DNA from 2 places in the Gordonia sp. NPDC003585 genome. Region 2 is predicted to be linked to the other one. Evidence: predicted binding sites of a transcription regulator. Region 2 holds the regulator's gene; the other holds the start of a gene.
The links. Region 2 encodes LexA, which represses DNA repair genes until DNA is damaged. Its sites were predicted from a motif close to CGAACANNTGTTCG; they were not measured.
Positions count from the first base shown of each region.

Region 1: cofD (2-phospho-L-lactate transferase) is a predicted target of LexA. The motif match lies at 2,772-2,785, and genes of this name have one in related genera.

Region 1 is NZ_JBEXMX010000014.1:15,740-21,218, reverse strand. Features, by position in the region: gene ABZW74_RS05595 (hypothetical protein) at 1-694, opposite strand, end outside; gene ABZW74_RS05590 (DUF3499 domain-containing protein) at 788-1,300, opposite strand; gene ABZW74_RS05585 (metallopeptidase family protein) at 1,372-1,881, shown strand; gene ABZW74_RS05580 (WhiB family transcriptional regulator) at 2,129-2,386, opposite strand; gene cofD (2-phospho-L-lactate transferase) at 2,985-4,016, shown strand; gene ABZW74_RS05570 (coenzyme F420-0:L-glutamate ligase) at 4,013-5,383, shown strand; gene ABZW74_RS05565 (NUDIX domain-containing protein) at 5,380-5,479, shown strand, end outside.
Region 2 is NZ_JBEXMX010000147.1:1-5,150, reverse strand. Features, by position in the region: gene ABZW74_RS23755 (1-phosphofructokinase family hexose kinase) at 1-566, opposite strand, end outside; gene ABZW74_RS23750 (DeoR/GlpR family DNA-binding transcription regulator) at 563-1,333, opposite strand; gene ABZW74_RS23745 (putative PEP-binding protein) at 1,623-3,338, shown strand; gene lexA (transcriptional repressor LexA) at 3,910-4,617, opposite strand; partial or broken gene ABZW74_RS23735 (hypothetical protein) at 4,724-5,150, opposite strand.

The DNA.
Region 1 (5,479 bases), on a different contig from region 2:
CGGCCGGACTGTCACCGGTCCACACGGTCGGTCTCGCCGCAACGGTGATGGCCAGCGATTTCGCGCGATTGTGAAAACTCTCACGAGCCGGGTGGGCCGACGACGCCTCCGCATCGAGGGCGTCGGCCACCTCGTCGAGCACCGGCACCCCGCCGCCGAACCGGATCTGCGTCAAAGCCGTGAGCACGGCGAGCAACGCCGCCACAAAACCCACAAACCGCAGGCTCGGCTCGACGTCCACGCGTGGAGACAGGTCGATGCCATTGCCGCCCAGGGCATCCCGCAGGGGCCCGGCGATCGGCGCGGCCACCACGACCTCGGCGCGGCGCCGGAGCGCACGCGCAGCGGCGTCGGCGAGAGTCATGTCTCCCGCGTCGTCGCCGGCAACCACCACCACGTCGAGTGGTCCGATCCACCCGGGCAACGCAGGCCCCGTCACCACCGGGACGTCGATTCTCGCTGCCACGGTGGCCACGACGAGACCAGCGGCACGGGCAGCTGCGCCACCACCGCCGTACACGATCACCACACTGCGCGGCCGTACGTCGGAGAGCGGCGCCAGCACACCCTCACGGGCCGCCTCGGCAATGGCACGCACCTGCGCGCCGGCGAGCGCGGCGCTCGGGAGCAGCCGGTCGATGTCCGCGGAGAGCAACTCCTCGGGATCGTCGAGATCGGGTGTACCGGTGCGCATGAGACCAGCGTAGCCAGGCATCCGGGTCGGCGCGCACAGACCGGGCACAGATCGTTTGCACGTCCGCCCACGGACTGATTCGGCCTCGACGGATCAGTCGACGGGATCGGGCAGGACCCGCAGGTGTCCGCGGCGCCCCGGGCGTGGCTTGTGCACCGAACTCGGCGGCATCAGGGCTGAACCGTCCACCGGACCGGACGCTCGATGCCGCCCGGGACGCACGTCTTCCATGCCGTCCACCGGCTGCGACGTGCCGCGTGGATAGCCGAACTGGTCGACATAGGTCTGCGATGAATGGTCGCGATCGAGGAAACCCCCGCTCCGACCACCACCGGCGACACCGACCTCGCGGACAGCCTCGGCAAGGGCCGTCAGTTCGTGATCCTCGGCCAGCGGCGCCGAGAAACCCCGCTCGCTACGCAGCATCTCCCAGCCGCGCGGCACGGTGATTCGCCGGGCATGCTCGTCACACAGATCCCACGAATGAGGTTCATCGGTGGTCGACAGTGGCCCGATGACGGCGGTCGACTCTGCGTACACGAAGGTCAACGTCGCCACCGCGGACCGGGCGCAGCCAGGCCTGCAGCACTGTCGGGGAAGCTTCACGTGACGAGATTATCCCGGCATACCGCGCACGGCCGCCACGACACGCGGCCGCACACCACTAGACTCACGCCATGCGATTCGAGCCGTCACCCGCACGCGACCGAGCTTCCCGCCGCTCACCCCGCCGGCGCCGGCCCAGCCACCGGGACCGGCGCGGGCGCGGCCTGCGAGCCCCCCTTCTGCCACAGTCCGTCCCGGCCTGGAACAGCAGATCCGACGAGTTCGACGCCGTGGCACTCGAGGCCTTCGCCGAGATCGACGCCCGCTGGCACGACCAGATCTCCGGGCTCGACGTCGCCGTCGACGACATCCCCCGACTCCTCCCCCGCGACCCCGAAACCGTGCAATGGCCCGACGAGGTCACCGCCGACGGGGCCGTGCCGCTGGCCCGACTCATCCCGGCCGGTATCGACGTACACGGCGCCCCCACCCGCGCGCAGATCATCTTGTTCCGTCGACCCCTCGAGAGCCGCGCCAAACGCGGCGCAGATCTCCTCGAACTCGTCCACGAAGTGTTGGTTCAGCAAGTCGCCACCCACCTCGGCGTCGACGAGGACACGGTTGATCGCGGGCCGGAGTGATCAATACGTTCCCGAGCGCGGCCAGCGTTTCGTTGGATCGCGGGCCGGAGTGATCAATACGTTCCCGAGCGCGGCCAGCGTTTCGTCGGATCGCGGACCCTTCCGCTGGTCGAGCCGCTACCGAGCCGCCAGGCGAGGAAGCGTGTCGAGACCACGTGACGGATCACCAGTGATCTCGACACGGTGCCTCGCTCCGCTCGGTACCGGCTCGATCAGCGGTCGAGGGTCGCCGGAGATCTGGAGAGACTCAGATGATGCCGCGCTTCAGGCGGCGACGCTCGCGCTCGGACAATCCGCCCCAGATGCCGAAGCGTTCGTCGTTGTGCAGTGCGTACTCAAGGCACTCGGCCTTGACCTCGCAGCCCTGGCAGATGCGCTTGGCCTCGCGGGTGGAGCCACCCTTCTCCGGAAAGAACGCCTCCGGATCGGTCTGGGCACACAGCGCGCGGTCTTGCCATTGATCTTCGACAGCGTCGAAGAGATCGTCGAAATCGTTGGGCACCAGCGAGAGATGCCGACGCTGGGAAGCCTCACAAGGCTCGCCGACCGTCGGCGCGGTGCGCACAGCGGTGCCACCGATCATCGAATCATCAACCGGGCCAAGGCTGTTGAACAAGCCATCGTTACCGGCGTAGCCGTCCGTGGTTTCGGAAGACGACGAAGGATCTTGGGATTCAAAAGGATTGCCGATCGCGTTGTCGAAAGCCATCGTCGGCGCCTCCTAGCTCTGGGAAGTCGTAGTCTGTCTTGTTGCTCGTCGTTCCGGCGCCCTTGCCCCGCACAATCAGCGCCGCACTCACCACCCCTGCCACACCAATTCTCGATCTTCACCATGTGCCGAGGGCCTTCGCCGCCGAGACCTCGCCGGGCGCCAACCCATCATCCGGATTCGAACACCCGAGCGAAACCGTTGCCCTTCAGCGGTTCTCGATATCAAACCAGGAATGACACTGATGTGATTACACACGCCCGGGGCGGTCGCGGTCAAGCCGAACGAGAAAATTCCTTAATACCATCGCGATCCGTCATTGGAGGGATCGACACGACGGTCGGCGTTTCTGACCGCGTACCTCACCCATTTTGCCCCTCAGTAGAGTGGCCGTGTGAAGGTGACCGTTCTTGTCGGAGGCGTCGGTGGCGCACGATTCCTGATCGGCGTGCGCGAGATGCTGGGTTCGACACCCTTTCCGCCGCCACCGGATGATTCGGGATCCGACGCCGTGGCCGAACACGAGATCACCGCGATCGTCAACGTCGGTGACGACGCCTGGATGCACGGCGTTCGGATCTGTCCCGACCTCGATACCTGCATGTACACCCTCGGCGGCGGTATCGATCCCGAACGCGGTTGGGGCCGCATCGACGAAAGCTGGCACGCCAAAGAGGAACTGGCCGCCTACGGCGCCGATCCGGACTGGTTCGGACTCGGTGACCGCGACCTGGCCACCCATCTCATCCGCACTCAGATGCTCGACGCCGGCTACCGCCTGTCGGACGTCACGGCGGCGCTGTGCCGCCGCTGGCAGCCCGGCGTCCGACTGCTTCCGGCCACCGACGACCGGCACGAGACACATGTGGTCGTCGCGAAACCCAGTGGCGCGGAAGGTGAGCGAGTCGCAATCCACTTCCAGGAGTGGTGGGTTCGGCATCGTGCCCAGATCGACACGTTCGGATTCGCCCAGGTGGGGTCGGACGACACCACCGCTGCTCCGGGGGTGACCGAGGCGATCGCCGAGGCCGATGTGGTGCTCCTCGCGCCGAGCAATCCGGTCGTCAGCATCGGCGCCATCGTGAGCGTTCCGGGACTGCGTGCAGCCCTGCGTAACACGTCTGCGCCGGTGGTCGGCATCTCCCCGGTCATCGACAATCGCCCGCTCCGCGGTATGGCCGACGAATGCCTGTCGGTGCTCGGCGTGGAGTCATCCGCCCAGGGCATCGCCGAGCACTACGGCCCGCGCAAGGGCAACGGGATTCTCGACGGATGGCTGATCGCCGATGGCGACCACGCCCAGGTCGACGGTATGACCGTCGGTTCGGCCCCGCTGTTGATGACCGACCCGCCGACGACCGCACAGATGGTGCGGGCCGCATGCGCACTGGTCGGTGTGCCCACCCCGGAGGCGAACCTCCGGTGAGTGACGTACCCCGTCAAGTCGACCTCCGACCCGACCATCGCGCACCGGGCAGCATCGAGATCCTGCCTGTCGCCGACCTGCCCGAGTTCTCCGGCGACTCCGACCTCGCAGCTGAAATCGTTCGCGCCGCACCGTGGCTCCGCTCAGGCGACGTGCTGGTGGTGACGAGCAAGATCATCTCCAAGGTCGAGGGCCGGATGGTGCCCGCCCCCACCGACCCCGACGAGCGGGACACGTTGCGCCGCAAGCTGGTCGACGACGAGTCGGTCCGCGTGTTGGCCCGCAAGAACCGGACGCTGATCACCGAGAACCGAATCGGGCTGGTCCAGGCTGCCGCGGGCGTCGACGGTTCCAACGTCCCCGCCGACCAACTCGCGCTGCTGCCGGTCGACCCCGACCTCAGTGCGGCGCAACTGCGCGAGGCACTGGCGCGATGCCACGGCGTGGACGTCGCCGTGCTCATCACCGACACCATGGGCCGGGCCTGGCGCAATGGACAGACCGACGTCGCCATCGGGGCGGCCGGGATGTCGGTCTCCCACCCGTACGCCGGCGGCGAAGACGCACACGGCAACGAACTGATCGTCACCGACATCGCGGTCGCCGACGAGGTCGCTGCCGCAGCAGATCTCGTGAAGGGGAAGCTGGCCGGCGTGCCGGTCGCGGTGGTACGGGGACTCGCTCCCGTCGACAACGGCACCACCGCAGCGGATCTGATCCGGCCGGCCGATGAGGATCTGTTCCGGCTCGGCACTGCCGAGGCGATCGAGCAGGGCCGTCGTGAAGCGGTGCGCGCACGACGTTCGGTGCGCAACTTCGCACCCGAGCCCGTACCCGCGGACGACCTCCGTGCCGCACTCGCCGAGGCACTGACGGCTCCGGCACCGCATCACACCCATCCGGTCCGCTTCGTGTGGCTGCGGTCGCGCACCCGAAGACAGCAACTCCTCGACGCCATGACGGCGGCATGGCGCGGCGACCTCGAATCCGATGGCAAGAGCGAGGATTCGATCACCCGCCGACTCCGGCGCGGCCAGATCCTCTACGACGCTCCGGAATTGGTGATTCCGTTCCTGGTTCCCGACGGAGCACACCAGTATCCCGACATCCGCCGCAACGCCGCCGAACACACCATGTTCACCGTCGCGGCCGGCGGCGCGGTCGCAACTCTGTTGATCGCCCTTGCCGTGCGCGATCTCGGAAGCTGCTGGGTCGGTTCCACGATCTTCGCTGCCCCGACGGTGCGAGCGGCACTCGAAGTTTCCGACGATTGGGAACCATTGGGCGCCATCGCCATCGGCTACCCTGCCGCACCCGCGGGGCTACGCCCGTCGGCGCCGACCACCGACTGGGTGATCGAGTTGTGAGCAGAGAGTCACTGCACACCTCCGCCGTCGAGGCGCTGACCGCGTGGAACGCACCCGACGTCGAGCAGGACGCCCTGCGGCACGCGTATCTCGCCT
Region 2 (5,150 bases):
TCTGCGAGCTCGTCCTCGTTGGGCTTGAGCAGGTCGACGGACCCGAGTGCCGCTGCGTGCAGCGGAGGCCCGGACGTGTCGACGGCGATCCGGCATCCGAGGTCGGAGAGGTCGTCGGCAACGGTGCGATACCAGTCGACCGGAACTCCCGGCGGCAAGGAGCCGCAGAGGGTGACCCATACGGCGTCGGCCGCGTGGGTCCGGATGAGATCACCGAGAGCGCTGAGCTGTCCTGCGTCGAGTTCGGTTCCGGGTGCGTTCAGTTTGGTCGTGGTGCCGTCGGGTTCGGCGATGGTGATGTTGGACCGGATTTCTCCGTCGACCGCGACGGTCTCGTACGGCAGCCCGACGCTGTCGAGGGCCCGCAGCAGCGGATCTCCGTCGCGTGCGGGCAGGATCGCACGGGTCGCGATTGCGGCCTCGGCGACCACGCGGGACACGTTGATGCCCTTGCCGCCGGCCTCGGCTCGGGTTGCGACGGCGCGCTGGACCTCGCCTCGGTCGAGGGGCCCGGGCAACTCGAGTGTGCGGTCGAGGCTGGGATTGGGTGTGACGGTGAGGATCATGCGATCACCACGTCGATGCCCCGGGCCGACAACGCCGCGGAGAAGCCTGGATCAACACCCGAATCGGTGATGAGGACGTCCACGTCGTCGAGATCGGCGAAGCCGGACAGGTCTTCGCGGTTCATCTTCGACGAGTCGGCGAGGACCACAACCCGCTGCGCGACGCGGACCATTGCCGCTTTGACCGCGGCTTCGTCAGGGTCGGGAGTCGACAATCCGTGCGCCTCGCTGATGCCGTTGGCTCCGACGAAAGCGGTCGAGACCCGTAGACGTTCGAGCGCCGCAACGGTTTCGGCGCCGACGGTCGCCTGGGTGAGACCGCGCACGCGGCCGCCGATCGCGTGCAGGTTGGCCGAATTGTGGTTGGCCAGCAGGCCGGCGATCGGGAGGCTGTTGGTGATCAGGGTGAGACGACGGTCGGTGGGCAGCGCGGAGGCGGCCTGGAAGGTGGTGGTACCCGCGTCGAAGAAGACGGACCCGCCGTCGGGTGGGAGAAAGCGGATTGCGGCACGGCCGATGGCGGCCTTCTCGTCGGTCTGGGTGACCTGCCGCTCGTCGATTCCGCGCTCGCCGATCACCCGCATGACCCCGGCGCGCACCGCACCGCCGTGCACCCGCTGCAGATGGCCCGCCCGTTCGAGGGCGGCCAGGTCACGGCGGACGGTCTCACTCGTCACCTCGAATCTGGTGGCGAGTGCGGCGACGGAGGCGCGTCCGTTCGCGCGTACCTGTTCGGCGATCGCCTGTTGGCGTTCTTCGGCGTACAACACCGCTCCGATCTCTCGATGGGACATCCGGGTGGATCTGTCTGCGATTCCCGTGTGGTTGTGTTGATCTGTGTGGCCTTGAGTGTTGATATCTATTTGTTTACGCCTGTTTGCGTTGACAAGTCAAGCATTTCTTGTAACTTTGATCACAAGAGATTCGAAAGCCGGTCATCGGTCACGCAATGCAGCTCGACGGTGAGCCCGGACACGAATCGCGTAGAACTGAGTCGTGTATGTGCGGCCGTGCCGCCGATTGGCGGAGCGGAACTCGAAGACGAGAGGGGTCGCAGTGACCGAGACGCTAGCGGGAGGCATTTTGGAGGGAACGCCGGTCGTCGGCGGGCTGGCCTACGGGCCGGCGATCTGGCCCGGGGAGCGCCCCGACCACGACCCGGACGCCCTGGGTGCAAACACGGAACTGCCCGAAGACCAGCGCGAACCCGAGGTGGCAAGATTTGTCGCCGCGGCGGGGATGGTCGCCGGCCGACTCCGTGACCGCTCATCGCACAGCTCGGGTGCAGCCGCCGAAGTGCTGGCCGCCACCGCCGGACTCGCCGAGGATCGCGGGTGGATCGGCGCTGCGTCGGGACTGATTCGCAAAGGATCGCCTGCGCCTGCGGCAGCGGCTGCGGCAACCGAACAGTTCGCCACCATGTTCACCAAGCTCGGCGGGCTCATGGCCGAGCGAGTCACCGACCTCAACGACGTGCGCGACCGCGTCCTCGCCGAACTTCTCGGCCTGCCCGAACCAGGTGTGCCGGAACCGATCGAACCGTCTGTCCTGCTCGCCGACGATCTCGCGCCCGCGGACACCGCCGGACTCGATCCGGCGACCACCGTCGCCCTCGTCACCCGGCTCGGCGGCCCGACGAGTCACACCGCCATCATCGCCCGGCAACTCGGGATTCCCTGTGTGGTCGCGGTATCGGATCTGACGACGGTGCCGGCCGGAACCCCCGTGCTGATCGACGGCACGCTCGGCACCATCACCATCGGCCCCGACGAGGCGACGGCGCGAGCACAGGTCGATGCCAGTCGTCGGCGTGCGGAAGCGGTCGCCGCCTGGCACGGGCCCGGGCGCACCGCCGACGGACACGAGGTCTCGGTGCTCGCCAACGTCGCGGACGGGGCGTCGGCACGCACGGCCACCGGATACCCCGTCGAAGGGATCGGGCTGTTCCGCACCGAGTTGGCCTTCCTCGACCGCCCCGACGAGCCGACGGTCGACGAGCAGGCGGGCATCTACCGCGAAGTCCTCGAGGCATTTCCCGGGCAGAAGGTCGTGGTTCGCACGCTCGACGCGGGCTCCGACAAACCGCTCAAGTTCGTCAACCACAAAGACGAGGCAAATCCGGCGCTAGGAGTTCGTGGCGACCGAATCGCGGTGGAGAACCCGGAGATTCGAGCGCACCAACTCGATGCGATCGCGCGGGCCGCAGCCGAAACCGGATCGACACCGTGGGTGATGGCACCGATGATCGCCAGCGCCCGGGAAGCAGCGGCGTTCGCGCAGGAGGTGCGTGCGCGGGGGATGACCGCCGGAGTGATGGTCGAGATCCCCGCCGTCGCGATTCTGGCGCCGCTCATCCTCGCGGAGGTGGACTTCGTATCGATCGGCACCAACGATCTGACGCAGTACACGATGGCCGCCGACCGGATGTCCGCGGACCTCGCGTCGTTGACCGACCCGTGGCAACCGGCGGTGCTCAAGCTCATCGCCGAGGTCGCGTCGGCAGGTCAGACGTTGGGCAAGCCGGTGGGGGTGTGCGGGGAGGCCGCCGCCGACCCCAACCTCGCATGCGTGCTGACCGGGCTCGGGGTGACCTCGCTCTCGAGTGCACCGGTCGCCGCGGCCGGCGTCGGCGCGCGGCTCGCCGAGGTCACCCTCGACGCGTGCCGCGAAGCCGCCACTGCAGCACTGGCAACCGCGGATCCGGCCGGTGCGCGTCAGGCCGCGACGTCGGTGCTCGACGCCGCAGCCACCCCGCTCTCTCCTGCCGTCTGAGACGAAGACTTCGGCTGTCCGTGGTTCCGTATGAAGTTGTGCCCGGATTCCGGGCACAACTTCAACGGATTGTGCTTCCGCTGTCGATGGCGGCGCCCAGGTCGCTGACCCGGGCAAATGCGTCAGTGTGGTGCCGCAAAATCTAGGGGAAGAGTTTCTTCCCCGGGGTTCACAGTCGTCCCCGAGAAATTTGTAGGGGAGGACTCTGAGGGTAGGGGAGGAAGTTTCTTCCCCTGCTTTCTGCGGGTGCCGCGTCCGTGCGGCGCGTTCCGCGGAACGCGCCGATCGACGTTAGCGGGCTCGACGGAACAGGTGCTCGCATTCCTCCCATCTGCTCGTAATGCATTGCGCGCGGATGGGAGACGCGCGCAGATGCGAGCACTCGGGATGGGTTGTCTGTGCGGGGGCGAGATGGTGTCCCCGGCGCATCGTCGGCGCTGCGTGAGTGCAGAAACCGCGTGTCTGGCCAGAAACCCGAGGCGCCCCAGCGGTTTCTGGCCACAGCTGAGGTTTCTGGCCAGGTCCACGGTCGGGTTGAAAGGTACAGATATCCGACGGGGTGTACTTGCCCTCAGATCCGGCGCATCACCGTCACAACCTTGCCGAGGATGGCGGCGTCGTCGCCGGGGATCGGCTCGAACAGCTCGTTGTGCGGCATGAGCCAGACGTGTCCGTTCTTGCGCTTGAAGGTCTTCACGGTGGCCTCGCCGTCGATCATCGCGGCGACGATGTCGCCGTTCTCGGCCACGCTCTGCTGGCGGACGACCACCCAGTCGCCGTCGCAGATCGCGGCGTCGATCATCGATTCGCCGACCACCCGCAGCAGGAACAGTGAGCCGTCCCCGACCAGTTCGCGGGGGAGTGGGAACACGTCTTCGACCGCTTCCTCGGCGAGGATCGGTCCACCGGCGGCGATCCTGCCCAGCACCGGCACGAAGGTCGGCGTCGGCAGCGGATCGCCTCCCGCGTTGGTCGCGGCCGGATCTGCGTCCTGCACGTTGACCGCGCGTGGACGGTTGTGGTCGCGCTTGAGCAGTCCCTTGCGCTCCAGCGTGCGCAGCTGGTGGGCGACCGACGATGTCGAGGTGAGTCCGACCGCGTCGCCGATCTCGCGGATGCTCGGGGGATAGCCACGTTCGCGCACCGATTGCCGGATCACGTCCAGCACGCCGCGCTGACGCGCGGTCAGCGACGCCTCGGCGGCGGCAGGATCGATGGGAGCGTCCTGGTCGCGATCATCGCTCCGAGTTCCGGTGCGCTTGGGCCGTGAGTCGCTCATCTGCTCGGATTCCTCTCTGTCGCCGCCTCGCTTGAGAGCGAATCGGCTGGTTGTCGGCGGCGGGTGTTGACATGTCCGTGGGCCCGAGCCTAGCGGAGCGCGACGATCACTTCAAACATTTGTTCGAGGTGTGGCGCGACTTTGTCGGTCGGGCGTGGTACAACTCGAACATCAGTTCATCGAACACGTGATCGAGGCCGTCGAACGTCCTCGACAGCGCGTTCGCCGAACTGCCCGAGTACCCGGCACAACCGCCACGAGCACCCCCGGAGGCCAGCATGACCAGCGCGACACTCACCCGTTCGGGCCGCGCCCGCACCAGCGTGGACTCGACCATTGTCACCACTCGTAAGGCGGCCGGCACGCCGCTGCGGACGCAGCCCGCGCCGCGCGGCATCACGCGGCCGACCGGCCGGCCGATCGGGCAGACCAGCCCGGCAGGTCGCGCCGACGCGCCGATGCCGGGGGTCGCGCCGACCTCGACGCGGTGCGGCGAGGCGGTGGGGCGTCGCGGGTCCAAACGGCCCGCATCC